2 regions of the Hominiventricola aquisgranensis genome follow, and region 2 is predicted to be linked to the other one. Evidence: predicted binding sites of a transcription regulator. Region 2 holds the regulator's gene; the other holds the start of a gene.
What was found. The regulator NrdR, encoded in region 2, represses ribonucleotide reductase genes. The targets are predictions, from matches to a motif close to CACAANATNTTGTG.
Positions count from the first base shown of each region.

Region 1: nrdD (anaerobic ribonucleoside-triphosphate reductase) is a predicted target of NrdR. The motif match lies at 7,413-7,426, and genes of this name have one in related genera.

Region 1 covers NZ_JBBMFC010000003.1:107,186-116,692, forward strand. The annotation lists gene topA (type I DNA topoisomerase) at 1-65, shown strand, start outside; gene codY (GTP-sensing pleiotropic transcriptional regulator CodY) at 177-971, shown strand; gene WMO62_RS02510 (co-chaperone GroES) at 1,099-1,383, shown strand; gene groL (chaperonin GroEL) at 1,423-3,042, shown strand; gene guaB (IMP dehydrogenase) at 3,254-4,708, shown strand; gene pyk (pyruvate kinase) at 4,923-6,665, shown strand; gene WMO62_RS02530 (metal-sensing transcriptional repressor) at 6,801-7,220, shown strand; gene nrdD (anaerobic ribonucleoside-triphosphate reductase) at 7,434-9,507, shown strand, end outside.
Region 2 covers NZ_JBBMFC010000018.1:53,380-62,886, forward strand. The annotation lists gene ftsZ (cell division protein FtsZ) at 1-435, shown strand, start outside; gene aroE (shikimate dehydrogenase) at 541-1,410, shown strand; gene aroD (type I 3-dehydroquinate dehydratase) at 1,421-2,179, shown strand; gene WMO62_RS10810 (sigma-E processing peptidase SpoIIGA) at 2,260-3,054, shown strand; gene sigE (RNA polymerase sporulation sigma factor SigE) at 3,051-3,791, shown strand; gene sigG (RNA polymerase sporulation sigma factor SigG) at 3,805-4,581, opposite strand; gene WMO62_RS10825 (PRC-barrel domain-containing protein) at 4,651-4,917, opposite strand; gene nrdR (transcriptional regulator NrdR) at 5,028-5,477, shown strand; gene efp (elongation factor P) at 5,588-6,145, shown strand; gene WMO62_RS10840 (acyl-CoA carboxylase subunit beta) at 6,373-7,809, shown strand; gene WMO62_RS10845 (OadG family transporter subunit) at 7,825-8,625, shown strand; gene WMO62_RS10850 (biotin/lipoyl-binding carrier protein) at 8,649-9,020, shown strand; gene WMO62_RS10855 (sodium ion-translocating decarboxylase subunit beta) at 9,066-9,507, shown strand, end outside.

The sequences.
Region 1 (9,507 bases), on a different contig from region 2:
CATGGAAACGACCGGAGGCACCGAAGGAACAGACGGAAACAGCAGGTGAAGCTGTGAAAGATTAAAAATGTCAGAAATTTCAGAATTTTATTGAAATTTCAGAAAATATGTGCTAGTATCGAAAGTGCGGTTGCGGGAGTGACTGCACTTTTTACGTTATGGGAGAGAGAAGAAAGATGAGCGTACAATTATTAGACAAAACAAGAAAAATTAATAAACTTCTGCATAATAATAATTCCAGCAAAGTAGTATTTAATGATATCTGCAGTGTGCTGTCAGATATTCTGGAATCTAATGTGCTTGTGATCAGTAAAAAAGGAAAAGTTCTGGGCATCAGCCAGTATCATGGTGTGGATGAGATCCATGAACTGATCGTTGACCGTGTGGGTGGGCTGATCGATCCGCTGCTCAATGAGCGTCTGCTGGGTATCCTTTCCACCAAGGAGAATGTAAATCTTCAGACTCTTGGATTTGAATTTGAAAATATCAGAAAATATCAGGCATTGGTAGCACCTATTGATATTGCCGGTGAGAGACTGGGAACTTTGTTCCTCTATAAATATGAAAAAGATTATGAAATTGATGATATTATCTTAAGTGAGTATGGAACTACTGTAGTCGGACTGGAGATGATGAGATCCGTTCATGAGGAGAATGCAGAAGAGATCCGTAAACGTCAGATCGTACAGTCTGCGATCGGTACTCTGTCTGTGACTGAGCTGGAAGCAATTCTTCTGATCTTTGGTGAGATGAAGGGAACGGAGTGTACACTGGTGGCAAGCCGTATTGCAGACAAGGCAGGCATCACCAGATCTGTGATCGTCAATGCTCTGAGAAAATTTGAGAGTGCAGGTGTGATCGAGTCCCGTTCATCTGGAATGAAAGGAACCAACATCAAGGTGATCAACGATGCGGTATTTGATGAACTCCGTCAGATTGAGGAAAAAAAAGGGATTGCCAGAAAATATTAAAATTTTAGAAAGTTTCATTTCCCCATTGACATTTTCGGATAAGCATACTAATATAATGACTAAAGGTTAGCACTCGATAAAAGTGAGTGCTAATAAATTGAAAGAACATCGATCAGGAGGAATTATCATGAAGTTAGTACCTTTAGGCGACAGAGTCGTATTAAAACAGAGTGCAAAAGAAGAAACTACCAAATCCGGAATCATTCTTGCAGCAAAAGCACAGGAAAGACCGGAAAATGCTGAGGTTATCGCAGTCGGACCTGGTGGAATGGTAGATGGTAAAGAAGTTACCATGCAGGTAAAGGTAGGCGATCAGGTAATCTATTCCAAGTATGCAGGTAATGAAGTAAAACTTGATGACGAAGAATACATCATTGTAAAACAGAGCGACATTCTCGCAATTGTTGAATAAAATATTTGATTACAGATTGATTTCAGGAGGGAAATTATCATGGCTAAAGATTTAAAATATGGCGTAGACGCCAGAAAAGCACTGGAAGCCGGTGTAAATAAACTTGCAGATACCGTTCGCGTGACGATCGGACCGAAAGGAAGAAACGTAGTTCTTGACAAACAGTTCGGTGCTCCGCTGATCACCAATGACGGTGTTACGATCGCAAAAGAGATTGAGCTGGAAGATCCGTTCGAGAATATGGGAGCACAGCTTGTAAAAGAAGTTGCAACCAAGACCAACGATGTGGCTGGTGATGGTACTACAACTGCTACTGTACTTGCACAGGCTATGATCCACGAAGGAATGAAGAACCTGGAAGCAGGAGCTAACCCGATTGTTCTGAGAAAAGGAATGAAGAAGGCAACTGACAAAGCTGTTGAAGCAATCGCTTCCATGAGCAGCAAAGTATCAGGAAAACATCAGATGGCAAGAGTTGCAGCAATCTCTGCTGGTGATGATAAAGTAGGTGATATGGTTGCAGATGCCATGGAGAAGGTTGCAAACGACGGTGTTATCACGATTGAAGAGTCCAAGACCATGCAGACCGAGCTGGATGTTGTAGAAGGTATGCAGTTTGACCGTGGATACATTTCTGCATATATGGCAACTGATACCGAGAAGATGGAAGCAGTTCTGGATGATCCGTACATCCTGATCACCGATAAGAAGATTTCCAATATTCAGGAGATTCTTCCGGTACTGGAACAGTTAGTACAGTCTGGCAAGAAGCTTCTGATCATCGCAGAGGATATCGAGGGAGAGGCTCTGACCACTCTGGTTCTGAACAAACTGCGTGGAACCTTCACCGCTGTTGGAGTAAAAGCTCCGGGTTATGGTGACAGAAGAAAAGCAATGCTGCAGGATATCGCAATTCTGACAGGTGGTACTGTAATCTCTGAAGAGGTTGGTCTGGAACTGAAGGATGCTACTATTGAGATGCTTGGTCGTGCTAAATCTGTAAAAGTACAGAAAGAGAGCACAGTGATCGTTGATGGTATGGGTGATAAAGCTGCAATCGCAGACCGTATCAAGACCATCAAAGCTGAGATCGAGAACACCAAGTCTGAGTTTGACAAAGAAAAACTGCAGGAGCGTTATGCAAAATTATCAGGTGGCGTTGCAGTGATCCGTGTGGGTGCTGCTACGGAGACTGAGATGAAAGAAGCAAAACTTCGTATGGAAGATGCTCTGGCAGCTACAAGAGCAGCTGTTGAAGAGGGTATCATCTGCGGTGGTGGATCTGCTTACATTCATGCATCCAAAGAGGTTGCAAAACTGGTTGACACTCTGGAAGGTGATGAGAAGACAGGTGGTAAAGTGATTCTGAAAGCTCTGGAGGCTCCGCTGTTCCACATTGCAGCTAATGCAGGTCTGGAAGGTGCAGTTATCATCAACAAAGTACGTGAGTCTGAGGTTGGTGTAGGATTTGATGCTTACAACGAGCAGTATGTGAACATGGTAGATGCAGGTATTCTGGATCCGGCTAAGGTTACCAGAACCGCTCTGCAGAACGCTACCAGCGTTGCATCTACATTCCTGACCACAGAGGCTTGTGTGGCTAATATTAAAGAAGAGACTCCGGCAGCTCCGGCTGGCGGCGGAATGGGTATGATGTAAGGAATACATCAGCATCTGTGTGAATAGAAAAAAGGACATTGTCAAAAGACAATGTCCTTTTTTTGAAAAGGGCATTGACAGAGAGGCATGCTTCTGATAGACTAGATTCAATATCAATTTAAACATTATTTTTTCTACTAAATAGTTGTTTATATATAAGAGAAAATAATAAATAAAAAAACAACAGATCAGAGGAAAGAGAGGAAAAGAAATGGGCAAAATTATCGGTGAAAGCATTACGTTTGATGATGTACTGCTGGTTCCCTCCTATTCAGAGGTGATCCCGAATCAGGTCAACCTGGAGACATGGCTGACAAAGACTGTCAAGCTGAATATTCCTATGATGAGTGCAGGAATGGACACGGTTACCGAACACAGAATGGCAATCGCTATGGCAAGACAGGGTGGTATCGGTATTATTCATAAAAATATGTCAATCGAACAGCAGGCAGAAGAAGTGGATATGGTAAAACGTTCTGAGAACGGTGTTATCACAGATCCGTTTTCTCTGTCACCGGAGCATACACTGGCAGATGCCAATGAACTTATGGCAAAATACAGGATCTCCGGTGTACCGATCACGGAAGGAAAGAAGCTGGTAGGTATCATCACTAACCGTGATCTGAAGTTTGAGACAGATTTCACGAAAAAGATCAAAGAGTCCATGACTTCTGAGAATCTGGTAACTGCACAGGAAGGTATTACACTGGAAGAAGCAAAAGTGATTCTTGGCAAGGCTCGCAAGGAGAAACTTCCGATTGTTGATAAAGATTTCAATCTGAAGGGTCTTATTACGATTAAAGATATTGAAAAACAGATTAAATACCCGCTGGCAGCAAAGGATGCACAGGGACGTCTTCTGTGTGGTGCCGGTATTGGTATTACTGCCAACGTACTGGAGAGAGCAAAAGCACTGGTGGATGCGCATGTAGATGTACTGGTTTTGGATTCCTCTCATGGTCATTCTGCAAATGTGATCCGTTGCCTGCGTATGCTGAAGGAAGCATATCCAGATGTTCCGGTTATTGCAGGTAATGTGGCTACTGGAGAAGGTACCAGAGCGCTGATCGAAGCAGGAGCGGATGCTGTAAAAGTTGGTATCGGACCTGGATCTATCTGTACTACCCGAGTGGTATCTGGTGTAGGTGTTCCACAGGTCAGTGCGGTAATGGATTGTTACGAAGTGGCAAAAGAATATGGTATTCCGGTCATTGCAGATGGCGGTATTAAATATTCAGGAGATATTACCAAGGCAATCGCAGCAGGTGCGAATGTCTGCATGATGGGAAGTATCTTTGCTGGTTGTGATGAGAGTCCGGGATCTTTCGAACTGTATCAGGGAAGAAAATATAAAGTATACCGTGGAATGGGATCCATCTCTGCTATGGAGAATGGTTCCAAAGACCGTTATTTCCAGAGTGATGCCAAAAAGCTGGTACCGGAAGGGGTGGAAGGCCGCGTAGCTTACAAGGGTTATGTGGAAGACACCATTTTCCAGCTTCTTGGAGGACTTCGTTCCGGTATGGGTCTGTGCGGAGCTAAAGACATTGAGACACTGAAGACTACAGGCAGATTTGTGAAGATTTCTGCAGCTTCTCTTAAAGAAAGTCATCCCCATGACATTCATATTACAAAAGAAGCACCGAACTATAGTGTAAACGAATAAACTGATTGATAGACAAAAGGCTGTCAGCTCATAAATTCTTTTCATGATCTTAACTTCCTTTTTAGTTGCAAAAGGGAAGAACAGATGGTAAATTAGAAACATGGGCAGACAGCCTTTGTCTGTCTGACGATAAGTGGATACTGTAAAAAAATAAAACCTGATGAATAGGTCTGTCATAACCAAAGAATACTATACGCAGGAAAGGATATAAAGAATGAGAAGAACCAAAATCGTATGTACATTAGGACCATCTACAGATAAAGAGGATGTATTAAGAAATCTGATGAAAAATGGCATGAATGTAGCCAGAATGAATTTCTCTCATGGAACTCACGAGGAGCAGAAAGCAAGACTGGATATGATAAAGAAACTCCGGGAAGAGCTGAATCTGCCAGTGGCAGCACTTCTTGATACAAAGGGTCCGGAGATCCGGATCGGTGATGTAGAAGGAGGAAAACTGGAATTAAAGCCGGACCAGGAGTTCACGCTGACTACTGAAGAGATACTGGGAACCGAGAAGAAAGTCACGATCACATATAAAGAATTGTACAAAGACGTGGAACCGGGAGATTCTATTCTGATCGACGATGGACTGATCGGCATGGAAGTAGTGCGCATTGATGAATCAGATATTGTTTGCCGTGTGAAAAATGGAGGATTTATTTCAAATCATAAAGGAGTAAATGTTCCAGGTGTAGAACTGAATATGCCATTTGTCAGTCCGAAAGATCTTGCTGACATTGTATTTGCTGTAGAGCAGGATTATGATTTTATTGCAGCATCTTTCACCAGAACTGCAGAGGATATTATGGAGATCCGCAAGATTCTGCAGGCGCATGGTGGCGAGAAGATTCATATTATCGCCAAATTGGAAAATAAGCAGGGTGTAAAAAATTGTGAGGATATTCTCAGAGTGGCAGATGGAATTATGATCGCCAGAGGTGATATGGGTGTAGAGATTCCGCTGGAGGAAGTTCCGGTAATCCAGAAAGAATTGATCCGCAAGGCAATGCATATGGGAAAACCGGTGATCACAGCTACACAGATGCTGGATTCCATGATGAAGAATCCAAGACCGACGAGAGCGGAGACCTCGGATGTTGCCAATGCGATCTATCAGGGAACCAGTGCGATCATGCTGTCCGGAGAGACTGCAGCAGGTGCTTATCCGATAGAAGCAGTACAGACTATGGCGAAGATTGCGGAACGTACAGAACAGGATATTGATTATAGCAGGGAATTTAAGCCGAGAAAGCTGGCTGAAGCACCAGATGTGACCAGCGCTATCTCTCATGCAACTTGTACGACAGCAGCCGATCTGAAAGCAGCAGCTATCGTGGCAGTATCCAAATCTGGCCGTACCGTGTCCAGAATCGCAAAATATCTGCCGGTATGTCCGATCATTGGCTGTACCACAGATGAGCGCGTATATCGTCAGTTAAATCTGCTTTGGGGTGTGACTCCGGTCGTGATGAAAGAAGCAAATACTGCAGATGAGCTGTTTGATCATGCGGTGGAACTGGCAGAGCAGAAAGGCTTGATCGCCAGAGGAGAACTGGTTGTTATTGCAGCAGGTGTGCCGGTTGGATTGTCCGGAACTACTAATATGATGAAGGTGCAGATCGCAGGTAATGCACTGGTGACTGGAAAAGGTGCCAATAAGCTGAAAGCCTCCGGGAATGTCTGCGTATGCAGCAATGATGAAGATCTGGAGAAAAAATTCCGTGCAGGAGATATTGTAGTTGTGGAGCAGACTACCAATGAGATGGTTCACAAGCTGAAGGATGCAGCCGGTATCATCACAGAGACTGGTGATCGCTATTCTCATGCAGCAGTTGTGGGAATGACTTTGGAGATCCCGGTCATCACATCTGCAAGAAATGCGACCAGAATCCTCAAGTCTGGAACATTTGTGACTATGGATGCAGAACAGGGAATCGTATATAACGGAAGATAATTGCAGTCGGAAACCAAAAAGCCGGAGGGCGAACAGGTATGGATGAACCTGGAAGAATTTTTGCTGGTAAAACAGAGATTTTTGGAAAATACAGAAAGAGAAACTGGAGTCTAGGACTTCAGTCGGAGGAATGATATGTCAGAAGAGGGAAGACATGTGCATGTGGCTCCTGATGGAACGATTTATGAGCACGTACATCATGATCATGAGCATGTGCACAGTCATGATGAGGGGCATACCCATGATCATGACCATGATGAGTGCTGCCACAACCATGGACATGGACACACGCATACTCATACGAATACAAAAGCAGTGCTGAATCGTCTTTCCAGAGCGATTGGACATCTGGAATCTATCCGTCGCATGGTGGAAGAAGGAAGAGACTGCAGTGAGGTGCTGATACAGCTGTCAGCTGTAAAGTCGGCTATCAATAATACTGGAAAAGTGATTCTTAAGGAACATATTGAACACTGTCTGGTAGATGCAGTAGAGTGCGGAGATATGGAATCAGTGAAAGAACTGGCAGAGGCCATTGATCGCTTCATGAAGTAACAAAAGATGAAAATTATGAATAGCAGGTTTACCCATTTGTCAAGTGGATAAACCTGTTTTTTTGAAGTTTGTGAAATATAGTAGAATTTCAGAAAAATTTCTTGGTAAGTTTTCAGCGTCATTATGTCTTGCATATTAAATGTGGTTGGTATATACTTTTAATCAATATTTGGAATAAAATTAAATATAAAACACAAGATATAGTAGGGGTGAATGAAATTGTACGTAGTCAAAAAGGACGGAACAAGAGAGATATTTAATGTAGAAAAGATCATTAATGCAGTCAATAAGTCGGCTGCAAGAATTTTGTACAAATTCTCGGAGGATGAGATTCGATTTATCTGTAACTTCGCGCAGGAGCGTGCAGAGTCCCTGGGAAAAGAAAATATCGATATCCAGGATATGCATAATATTGTGGAGGGAGCGCTGGATCATGTGAATCCGGCGGTGGCAAAGAGCTATCGTGACTATCGGAACTATAAAAAAGATTTTGTACACATGATGGATGACGTCTATACTAAGAGCCAGTCTATCCGTTACATTGGTGATAAGAGCAACGCTAATACAGACAGTGCTCTGGTAGCCACCAAACGAAGCCTGATCTTTAATGAACTGAACAAGGAATTGTACCGCAAGTTCTTTATGAATCGCAATGAGCTGCAGGCCTGCAGGGATGGATATATCTACATTCATGATCAGTCAGCACGTCTGGATACCATGAACTGCTGTCTGTTTGATATTGCCAGTGTTCTGAACGGTGGCTTTGAGATGGGTAACGTGTGGTACAACGAGCCGAAGACATTGGATACAGCATTTGACGTTATGGGAGACATTATCTTAAGTACTGCAGCCCAGCAGTACGGTGGATTTACAGTGCCGGAAGTGGATAAGGTGCTGGCGCCTTATGCAGAGAAGAGCTACAAAAAATACAAAACCGAATTTTTATCTTATATGGATCCTGAATGGCAGGGAGTGGAAGAGAAGGCAGAGACCTATGCCATGAACAAAGTCCGCAGAGATTTTGATCAGGGATGGCAGGGAATTGAGTATAAGTTAAATACGGTAGGATCTTCCCGTGGAGATTATCCGTTTGTGACAGTAACCCTTGGACTTGGACAGGAACGGTTTGCAAAGATGTGCAATATTTCTCTGCTGCATGTGCATCAGGGCGGACAGGGTAAACCGGGGAACAAAAAGCCGGTACTGTTTCCGAAGATTGTATTTCTTTATGACGAAGAGATTCATGGAAAAGGCGGTGTCTGCGAGGATGTATTTGAAGCAGGGATCGAGTGTTCTTCCAAAACCATGTATCCAGATTGGCTGTCCATGAGCGGAGAAGGATATATCTCTGAAATGTATAAAAAATACAAGAGAGTCATCAGCCCCATGGGATGCCGTGCGTTCCTGAGTCCCTGGTATGAGCGAGGAGGCATGAGACCGGCAGATGAGAATGACAAGCCGGTATTTGTAGGTCGTTTTAATATCGGAGCTGTAAGTCTGCATCTTCCTATGATTCTGGCACAGTCCAGAGCAGAGAACCGGGACTTCTATGAGGTGCTGGATTACTATCTGGAGATGATCCGTAACCTTCATATCCGTACCTTTGACTATTTGGGCGAGATGAGAGCGTCTACCAATCCGCTGGCTTACTGTGAAGGTGGTTTCTATGGAGGACATCTGAAGCCGCAGGATAAGATCAAACCACTGTTGAAACCTATGACAGCTTCCTTTGGAATCACGGCCCTTAATGAGCTGCAGGAGCTTTATAATGGAAAATCTATCAGGGAAGACGGCGAGTTCGCACTGGAAGTAATGCGATACATCAATAAAAAGATTAACGAATATAAAGAAGAGGATGGTATCCTCTATGCCATCTATGGTACTCCGGCAGAGAGCCTGTGTGGACTTCAGATCGAGCAGTTCCGCAAGAAATATGGAATCGTGGAAAATGTATCTGACAGACCGTATGTGAGCAACAGCTTTCACTGTCATGTGACTGAGGAAATGACTCCAATTGAAAAGCAGGATAAGGAAGGCCGCTTCTGGGAACTGTGTAACGGTGGAAAGATTCAGTATGTGCGTTATCCGGTAGGATATAACAAAGAGGCTGTCCGCACTCTGGTACGTCGTGCTATGAAAAAAGGATTTTACGAAGGCGTGAATCTGTCACTGGCATACTGCGATGATTGTGGATATCAGGAACTGGATATGGATGTATGCCCTAAATGTGGCAGCAAAAATCTGACCAAGATCGACCGTATGAACGGCTATCTGTCCTATTCCAGAG
Region 2 (9,507 bases):
GCAATCACCAGTCCGCTTCTGGAGACAACTATCGCAGGAGCATCTCATGTGATCATCAATGTATCCGGAGATATTTCTCTGATTGATGCCAACGAGGCAGCAAGCTATGTACAGGAGCAGGTAGGCGAGGATGCAAACGTGATCTTTGGTGCAATGTATGACTCCACCAATTCTGATGAAGTAAGTATCACTGTAATTGCAACAGGTCTGCAGGATAATGCCAACAAGTCTGTCCTGCCGAATTATCGTCCGGTAACTCAGAAAACTCCGCAGCCGACTGCAGCCGCTTCAACAGCAGCACAGAATCCGGTAAAACCGGAGTTCAAGACCAAACCGGTACAGCCGCTTCCGGGACTGAAGACGTTTAAGAAGCCGGAGAGTACCATAGAAGAACAGGAGATCAAGATTCCGCAGTTCTTTCAGAAAAACAGATAGATAATAAAGGATATATCAGACACCCACTATGTGCCGAAAACGCCTGAGGCGTGGGCATGTAATGGGTGTTTCTTTGAATAGATATATGGGAAGAGGATAGACTATATGGAAACAATACCGATTACAGGACATACGGGACTGACCTGTCTGCTGGGCCAGCCGGTGGCACACAGCGTTTCGCCTGAGATGCACAATGAATCCTTCCGTTATCACGGACTGGACTATGTATATCTGGCATTTGATGTGGCACCGGAACAATTTGAGGCAGCAGTGGATGGGCTCATTACCTTTAATGCCAGAGGATGGAACTGTACCATGCCTCACAAGCGGCGGATGTTTGAACGGGTAGACAAGCTCTCCAAAGAAGCGGAACTGATCGGGGCAGTCAATACGGTAGTGCAGGAAAATGGTGTTCTGACCGGGTTTAATACGGATGGAAAAGGATATATGACTGCGGTAACAGATGCAGGCTTCGATATTATCGGAAAGAAGATGACGCTTCTGGGGACCGGAGGGGCAGCGGCTTCGATCATTACTCAGGCGGCGCTGGATGGAGTGCCGAAAATCGATGTGATTGCCAGAAAAGGTAATTCATGGAACGCAGTGGAGCAGGTCATCCATCGGGTGAACAGCCGGACAGACTGTAAGGTCTGTATGTATGAACTGAAGGATGAGGTGCAGATGAAAAAGAGCATCGATGAGAGTGCCATTCTGATCAATGCGTCCTCTGTAGGCATGAGTCCCCATGAAGAGGGCTGCCTGGTGCCGGATGTAAGTTACTTTCATCCGGAACTGATCGTATCGGATGTGATCTACCAGCCGAGGAAGACCAGACTTCTTCAGATGGCAGAATCAGTTGGATGCCCGACATTCAACGGCATGTATATGCTGCTCTATCAGGGAGCCTATGCGTTTGAACTGTGGACCGGTAAACCGATGCCGGTAGAACTGGTAAAAAATAAGTATTTTAAGTAGGGATAAAGAGATGAAACGGACATTCAAATTAAGTACAGGTGTTTTTGGAGAAGGAGATCCGAAAATCTGTGCGCCTATCGTAGGCAGGACAAAAGAAGATATTTTTAAGGCTGCAGAGGTTATTGCAAAGACAGAAGCGGATGTGGTGGAATGGCGGGGAGACTGGTTCGACCGTGTGGAAGACAGGGATGAACTGCTCGAAGTGCTACAGGGAATCCGCGGACGGATCAGAGAAAAAGCACTGCTTTTCACGCTCCGGACAGTCTATGAAGGTGGACAGCTTGCAGTGATGAAAGATACTTACTATGAGTTGAATGAACGGGCTGCCAGATCCGGCTATGTGGATCTGGTAGATGTGGAAGCATTCCGGGAGGAAGAACGGACATCAGAAGAGATCAGAAAACTTCAAAGCGCAGGTGTTCATGTGATCGCATCTTTTCACAATTTTGACCGGACACCGGACAGAGAAGAACTGATCCGCCGTCTGACCAGGATGCAGGAGATGGGAGCAGATGTGGCGAAGATCGCAGTGATGCCACAGAGCCGGGAAGATGTGATGACACTGATGGAAGCAACCATGGAGGCAGACCATTCTCTGGATATTCCGGTAGTGACCATGTCCATGGGTCGTCTGGGAGTCTTAAGTCGTCTGGCAGGAACCCTGACAGGTTCAGCTATGACCTTTGCGAGTGTGGGAGAAGCATCCGCACCGGGTCAGATTCCCATCGAGCAGATGAGAGTATTTTGTCAGCTTTTGTCTATGAAATAGAAAAGCAGGCTGCACCGTTTGACACGGTTCGCGGCCTACTTTTTTTATAATGTTGTCTATCATAAGAGAGAGGACAGCAAGTGTATTATGAAGTTTATGTAGATGTACTGTTTGTGGAAAATCTGTGGGTCAACGTGTGTCTCTTGCTTCTCACATCCAGACTGATGGGGTATCAGACAGACAGAAAACGGATCGCAGCCGGAGCAGCACTGGGAAGCATGGGAGCCTGTCTGCTGGAAACAGGTTCGGCTTATCTGACAACAGCAGGATGGTTTCTGGGGACGATTCTTACGGCGGCAGTCATGATCCGGACCGCATACGGAAAAAGGAACACATACATAAAGTGTCTGGTCGTGTTATATCTGGAAGGATGGCTGCTTGGCGGTACGATCCGGTATCTGGAACAGTTCTATGTGCCGGCGGGGCTTATGATGGCAGGAGGTTCGATGGTGCTTGCAGGTATCCTGCTGGCTGTCGAGTGGGTGCTGGTGAAGCTTCGGGAGCGAGAAGATATCATCTGTCCGGTGGCATTGTATCTGGGGGAGGCATCGATCAGCACCGAGGGACTTGTGGATACAGGAAATTCCCTGCGGGATCCTGTGAGCGGTCGGCCGGTCAGCGTCTGTACGGAACCGGTGCTGCAGGCACTTGTGAAGAAGTCTGGAAAAGAGCTTTTTCCGAGACTCATTCCTTATCAGACCGTTGCGGAGCATGGACTTTTAAAAGCGTATGTGCTGGATCGCATGGAAATTACCACAAATACAGGAATCTGTGTGTGCAGGCATCCGATCCTTGCAGGCATGCCTATGACCAGCAGACAGTATGAGCTGATTCTTCATCAGGAGCTTCTGTCCTCCCGGGAGGAGGCAACATGATCATCAAGGTAGCAATACCCAATCAGATCCAATTGAAAGTCGTACCCAGATTCAAAAGTATGTTTCTGGCTCAGAAAGGAGAAATCCATTATATAGGAGGTTCCGAGATCCTTCCACCGCCCTTGAATCCGGTGGAGGAGTCGGAAGCGATACACAATCTTTCAACAGAACAGGAACAGCAGGCAAAAGCCACGCTGATCGAACATAACCTGCGGCTGGTAGTCTACATAGCGAAAAAATTTGACAATACCGGAGTGGGTGTGGAGGATCTGATCTCCATTGGAACCATAGGACTTATCAAAGCAATCAATACGTTTAACAGTGGAAAGAATATCAAACTTGCTACCTATGCGTCCCGTTGTATTGAAAATGAGATCCTGATGTATCTGAGAAGAAACAGCAAGCTTCGGATGGAAGTATCTATTGATGAGCCGCTGAATGTGGACTGGGATGGAAATGAACTGCTGCTTTCGGATATTCTGGGAACGGATGAAGACATTATTTACCGAGATCTGGAAAATGAAGTGGAACGAAAGCTTCTAAGAAAAGCGTTGGGAAAATTATCCAGACGGGAGCGGATGATCATCGAACTGCGGTTTGGACTTAATCATCCTTCCGGGCAGGAGATGACCCAGAAGGAAGTGGCGGATCTTCTGGGAATTTCCCAGTCCTATATTTCACGGCTGGAGAAGAAGATCATCGGAAGACTGAAAAAAGAGATTGTAAGATACGAGTAGATGGAATAGGGGATTATTTCAGATAGTTCCGCATGGTCTTCAGTGCATTTTTTTCCAGACGGCTGACCTGAGCCTGGGAGATATGGATCTCCTCAGCCACCTCCATCTGGGTCTTCCCTTCAAAGAAGCGAAGATCGATGATGTGATGTTCTCTTGGGGTCAGCCGCTTCATGGCCTCGGATAAGGACAGATTTTCCACCCAGTTGTCTTCTTTATTTTTTTTATCGCTGATCTGATCCATCACATAGAGGGTGTCTCCGCCTTCTGTATAGACTGGATCAAAGAGGCTCACCGGGCTTTGAATGGCATCCAGTGCATATACAATATCTTCGGCAGCGATGCCGGTGGCAGCGGAGATTTCCTGAATGGTCGGTTCGGAAGCATGCTCTTTCATAAGCATTTCCCTGGCGTAGATGGCCTTATAGGCTGTATCCCGAAGAGACCGGCTGACCCGGATACTGTTGTTGTCCCGAAGATACCGGCGGATCTCGCCCACGATCATAGGCACTGCATAAGTACTGAATTTTACATCCATGGTACAGTCAAAATTGTCGATGGCTTTCATGAGGCCGATGCAGCCGATCTGAAATAAGTCATCGGCATTTTCACTGCTGGATGAGAACCGTTTGATCACGCTTAAGACCAGACGGAGATTGCCTTTAATATAAATCTCCCTGGCCTCCTGATCTCCTTTTTTAATCCGCTCGAATAACAGCTTCTTTTCATCATTGGTAAGGAGCGGCAGTTTGGATGTGTTGACTCCGCAGATTTCCACCTTGTTGATAAGCATACAGTTCCCTCCTGACTTGTTAAAAGCATTTCCCAAAATAAATGGGTTATGCAGAAAATACAGAAAAAACTATTTCCATATTTTTCTTGGAGAGAGCACCTTTTCTGCTGTGATCTCCACCAGTACAATATCAGGACCGATCTGACAGATACAGTTCCAGGGAATGATATATTCCTGATCCGGACAGAGAAGACCACACAGTCTTGGAGGACCAGGCACGATGATGGAACAGATCTGACCACTACACTCATCAATGACCAGATCACAGATCTGGCCAAGCTTCTTGCAGTCACATCGGTTGATCACATCTTTTTCTTTTAATTCACAGAATCTCATCGGAATATCTCCATGCACCATTGTTTGTTAAAGCATATGCTTCTTTGAGTCTTTCATTGACAGAAAAGTGCAGCCTGTTATATACTGAACAACAAAGAAGGAGGGGTTTCATGAAGTGTCCATATTGCGGAAAAGACAATACAAGAGTCATTGATTCCAGACCTGCGGATGATGGGGATTCCATCCGCCGGAGAAGAGAATGTGATGAATGTCATAAACGGTTTACTACTTATGAAAAGGTAGAGACGATCCCGATGATCGTGATCAAAAAAGATAATAACAGGGAGACTTATGACCGGGCCAAAGTTGAGGGCGGGGTGTTCCGTGCCTGTCACAAGAGACCGGTGTCAGCCACACAGATAGAAGCTATGATCGATGATGTGGAATCAAGTATTTTCAGCAAAGAGGAACGTGAGATCTCCAGCCGTCAGATCGGGGAAATGGTTATGGAAAAGCTGAAAGACCTGGATTCTGTGGCTTATGTCAGGTTTGCTTCCGTGTACAGAGAGTTCAAAGATGTGAATACATTTATGGATGAACTGAAAAAAATGCTGAAGTAGAATGAAGAAAGTTTGAAAAAACAGTTGAAATAATGGATGTTCTATTATAAAATAGGATAAAGTGTGGGGACTGCGCATTGCCCCGTATAACATAAGGAGGACGAATTAACATGATTTCTGCAGGAGATTTCAGAAATGGCGTTACACTGGAGATCGAAGGTAACGTTTATCAGATTTTAGAGTTTCAGCATGTAAAACCGGGTAAAGGTGCTGCATTTGTGAGAACCAAACTTAAAAATATCATCAACGGCGGTGTAGTTGAGAAGACTTTCCGTCCGACCGAGAAATTCCCGGCAGCACGTATTGACCGTGTAGACATGCAGTATCTGTACAGTGATGGAGATCTGTTCCACTTCATGAACGTGGAGAACTACGATCAGATCGCACTGAACAGCGAAGATGTGGGAGATTCCCTGAAGTTTGTAAAAGAGAACGAGATGGTTAAGATCTGTTCTCACAACGGTAACGTATTCGCAGTAGAGGCTCCGCTGTTTGTAGAGCTTGAGGTCACAGATACTGAGCCGGGCTTCAAAGGTGATACTGCAACAGGTGCTACCAAACCGGCAACCGTTGAGACTGGTGCAGTTGTTAACGTTCCGCTGTTCGTTGAGACCGGAAACAAGATCAAGATCGACACCAGAACCGGTGAGTATCTGTCCAGAGTTTAATTCTGGTTTATAAGGAAAATCCATACAGGAAGGCAGAATGTTCTATTGCAACATCTGCCTTCTTTTATTTTTGTTACAGAAAACAATGACAAAAAATATGTTACATCAGTAAGAACATATATTGTTAGATTCTGTGAAAAATCGCTTGAAAAAGTGGCGGCTAGTTGCTACAATGGAAAACGGCAGAATTTGCGTTATTTAATAATATATGTGATGGAGGGCTAAAAATGAGTAATACAGCACAGACCTTGGCAAGTGGCAGAATTGCAGCGCTGCTTGACGAGAACAGCTTTGTTGAGATTGGCGCAGCAGTTACTGCACGTGCGACAGATTTCAACATGAACAACACAGATACTCCTTCTGACGGCGTAATCACAGGTTACGGACTGATCAATGAGAGTCTTGTGTATGTGTACAGTCAGGATGCTTCCGTGCTGGGAGGCTCCATGGGCGAGATGCACGCAAAGAAAATTACAAAAATCTATGATATGGCTATGAAGATGGGAGCACCGGTGATCGGTCTTGTCGACTGTGCAGGTCTTCGTCTTCAGGAAGCAACGGATGCACTGAACGCATTTGGAGAGCTGTACCTGAAACAGTCAATGGCATCCGGCGTTGTTCCGCAGATCACAGCAGTATTTGGAACCTGCGGCGGCGGTATGGCAGTAGCATCTGCTATGTCTGACTTTACCTTTATGGAGTCCAAGAAAGCAAAACTTTTTGTAAACTCCCCGAATGCACTGGAAGGAAACGATGCATCCAAATGTGATACTGCTTCTGCAAAATTCCAGAGCGAGGAAGTTGGAAATGTTGATGTTGTAGCTGAAGAGGCTGAACTGATCACCAAGATCCGTGATCTGGTATCTCTGCTCCCGGCTAACAACGAAGATGATCTTTCCTATATGGACTGCGAGGATGATCTGAACAGAGTATGTGCAGATCTGGAAGCTTCTGCTGCAGATCCGGCAATTACCCTGCCGATGATCTCTGACTCCGGAATCTTCTTTGAGACCAAAGCAGAGTATGGAAAAGATATGGTGACCGGATTCATCAAACTGAACGGAACCACCGTAGGAGCAGTTGCTAACCGTTCCACCCTGTACGATGAGGAAGGCAATGCAGTTGAAGAGTTTAATGCAGAGATCTCTGCAAGAGGATGCGAAAAAGCAGCAAAATTCGTAGAGTTCTGTGATGCTTTCAATATTCCGGTACTGACTCTGACCAACGCAGCTGGCTTCAAGGCAACCAAATGCTCTGAGAAGAAGATGGCTGCAGCTGCTGCAGCACTTACCTATGCATTTGCAGAGGCAACTGTACCGAAGGTAAATGTAGTAGTTGGAAAAGCTTACGGAAGCGCATATGTGACTATGAACAGCAAAGGTCTTGGCGCTGACGTTGTATACGCATGGCCGAATGCAAAAATCGGTATGATGGGTGCAAAACTTGCGGTGAAAGTAATGTATCCGGAAGCTGACGCAAAAGAGCTGAGAGAGAAAGAAGCTGCTTATGCAGAACTTCAGAACAGTGTTGCTTCAGCAGCAAAGAGAGGTTATGTTGACAGTGTGATCGAAGCACAGGATACCAGAAAATACGTGATCGGTGCATTTGAGATGCTGTACACCAAGAGAGAAGACCGTCCCTTTAAAAAACATGGAACCGTGTAGAGCGAGGTGAATCATATGAAACAGAAATTAAGAAAGATCCTTGCGCTGCTAGTGCTTTCTGTATCGGTTCTGGGTCTGACTGCCTGCGGAAGTGCAAATGACAGTGAGACTATCGAGTATGACAGTGCGTATCTTCAGTCTGTATCTGATTTCCTGATCGGAAGCTGGAATGGTCTGTCAGAGGCTGATCTTGATACATATGCAACCATGGATGAGGAAGATGCTCAGTCTATGCTGGACTCTTATGGACTTCCGTTTACCGCTGAAGCATTTACCACCGCTTTTGCAGGTTACGAAGGTTCTATGGAAGAGCTGGGTGCTTATGTAAGTACGGATGGTTATGAGTTTGAGACTAAGAAGGATGAAGTGATTTTGATCACTCACCTGACTTACGAACAGCGCAAAGCGGATCTGGAAATTGTATTCAACAAGAAGAGTGTTGCACAGAGTGTAACTGTAAATCCGGAGTATTCTCTGGGTGAGATTCTTGCAAAAGCAGGAATGAATACACTCCTTGGTATGGGAACTGTATTCGCAGTACTGATCTTGATCAGTCTGGTCATCTACTGCTTCAACTTCATTCCGAATATTCAGGCAAAATTCGGAAAGAAGAAAGAAGAGAAAGCACCAGCCGCAAAACCGGCAGCAGCACCGGCTGCAGCTCCAGTAGCAGCACCGGCAGAGCCGACTGTGGATGAGGGCGAGTTAGTCGCAGCGATCACCGCAGCGATCTGTGCATATACCGGAAGCTCATCTGATGGATTCGTAGTACGTTCCATCCGTCGTGCAGATTCCGCAACCTGGAAAAGAGTATAAGGAAATTAGGAGGATATATTAAGATGAAAAATTATACCATTACCGTAAATGGCACTGTATATGAAGTATCTGTAGAAGAAGGTGGCGCAGGAAGCGCACCGGTTCGCGCAGCAGCTCCGAAGGCAGCACCGAAGGCACCGGCAGCAGCACCGGCTGCAGCAGCACCGGCAGCAAGTGCTGGTTCCATCGAAGTAACCGCATCTGTACCGGGTAAAGTATTTAAAGTAGAAGCAAGTGCTGGCCAGGCTGTAAAAGCTGGTGATCCGATTGTGATCCTGGAAGCTATGAAGATGGAGATCCCGGTTGTAGCTCCGGAAGACGGAACCGTTGCTGGCATCAACGTATCTGTTGGTGACGCTGTAGAGTCCGGTGATGTATTAGCTACCATGAACTAGGAACATATACGACTGGTATTCTAATTAATCATTGGAGGTTACAACATGAGCTATATTGCTGAAACATTAGGAAATCTCCTGCAGCAGACCGCGTTCTTTAACCTGACCTGGGGAAACTACGTAATGATCGCTGTTGCTTGTGGATTCCTGTATCTGGCTATTGCAAAAGAGTTTGAGCCTCTGCTTCTGGTTCCTATCTCTTTTGGAATGCTGCTGGTAAACATTTATCCTGACATTATGTTGTCAATCGAGGATTCTGCCAACGGAGTCGGCGGACTTCTCTACTATTTCTACACACTGGATGAGTGGGCGATCCTTCCGTCCCTGATCTTTATGGGTGTAGGTGCGATGACAGACTTCGGTCCGTTGATCGCAAACCCGAAGAGCTTCCTGCTTGGTGCAGCTGCTCAGTTCGGTATTTTCGCAGCTTATCTGGGAGCTATGCTTCTTGGCTTCTCTGATAAAGCAGCAGCAGCAATCTCCATTA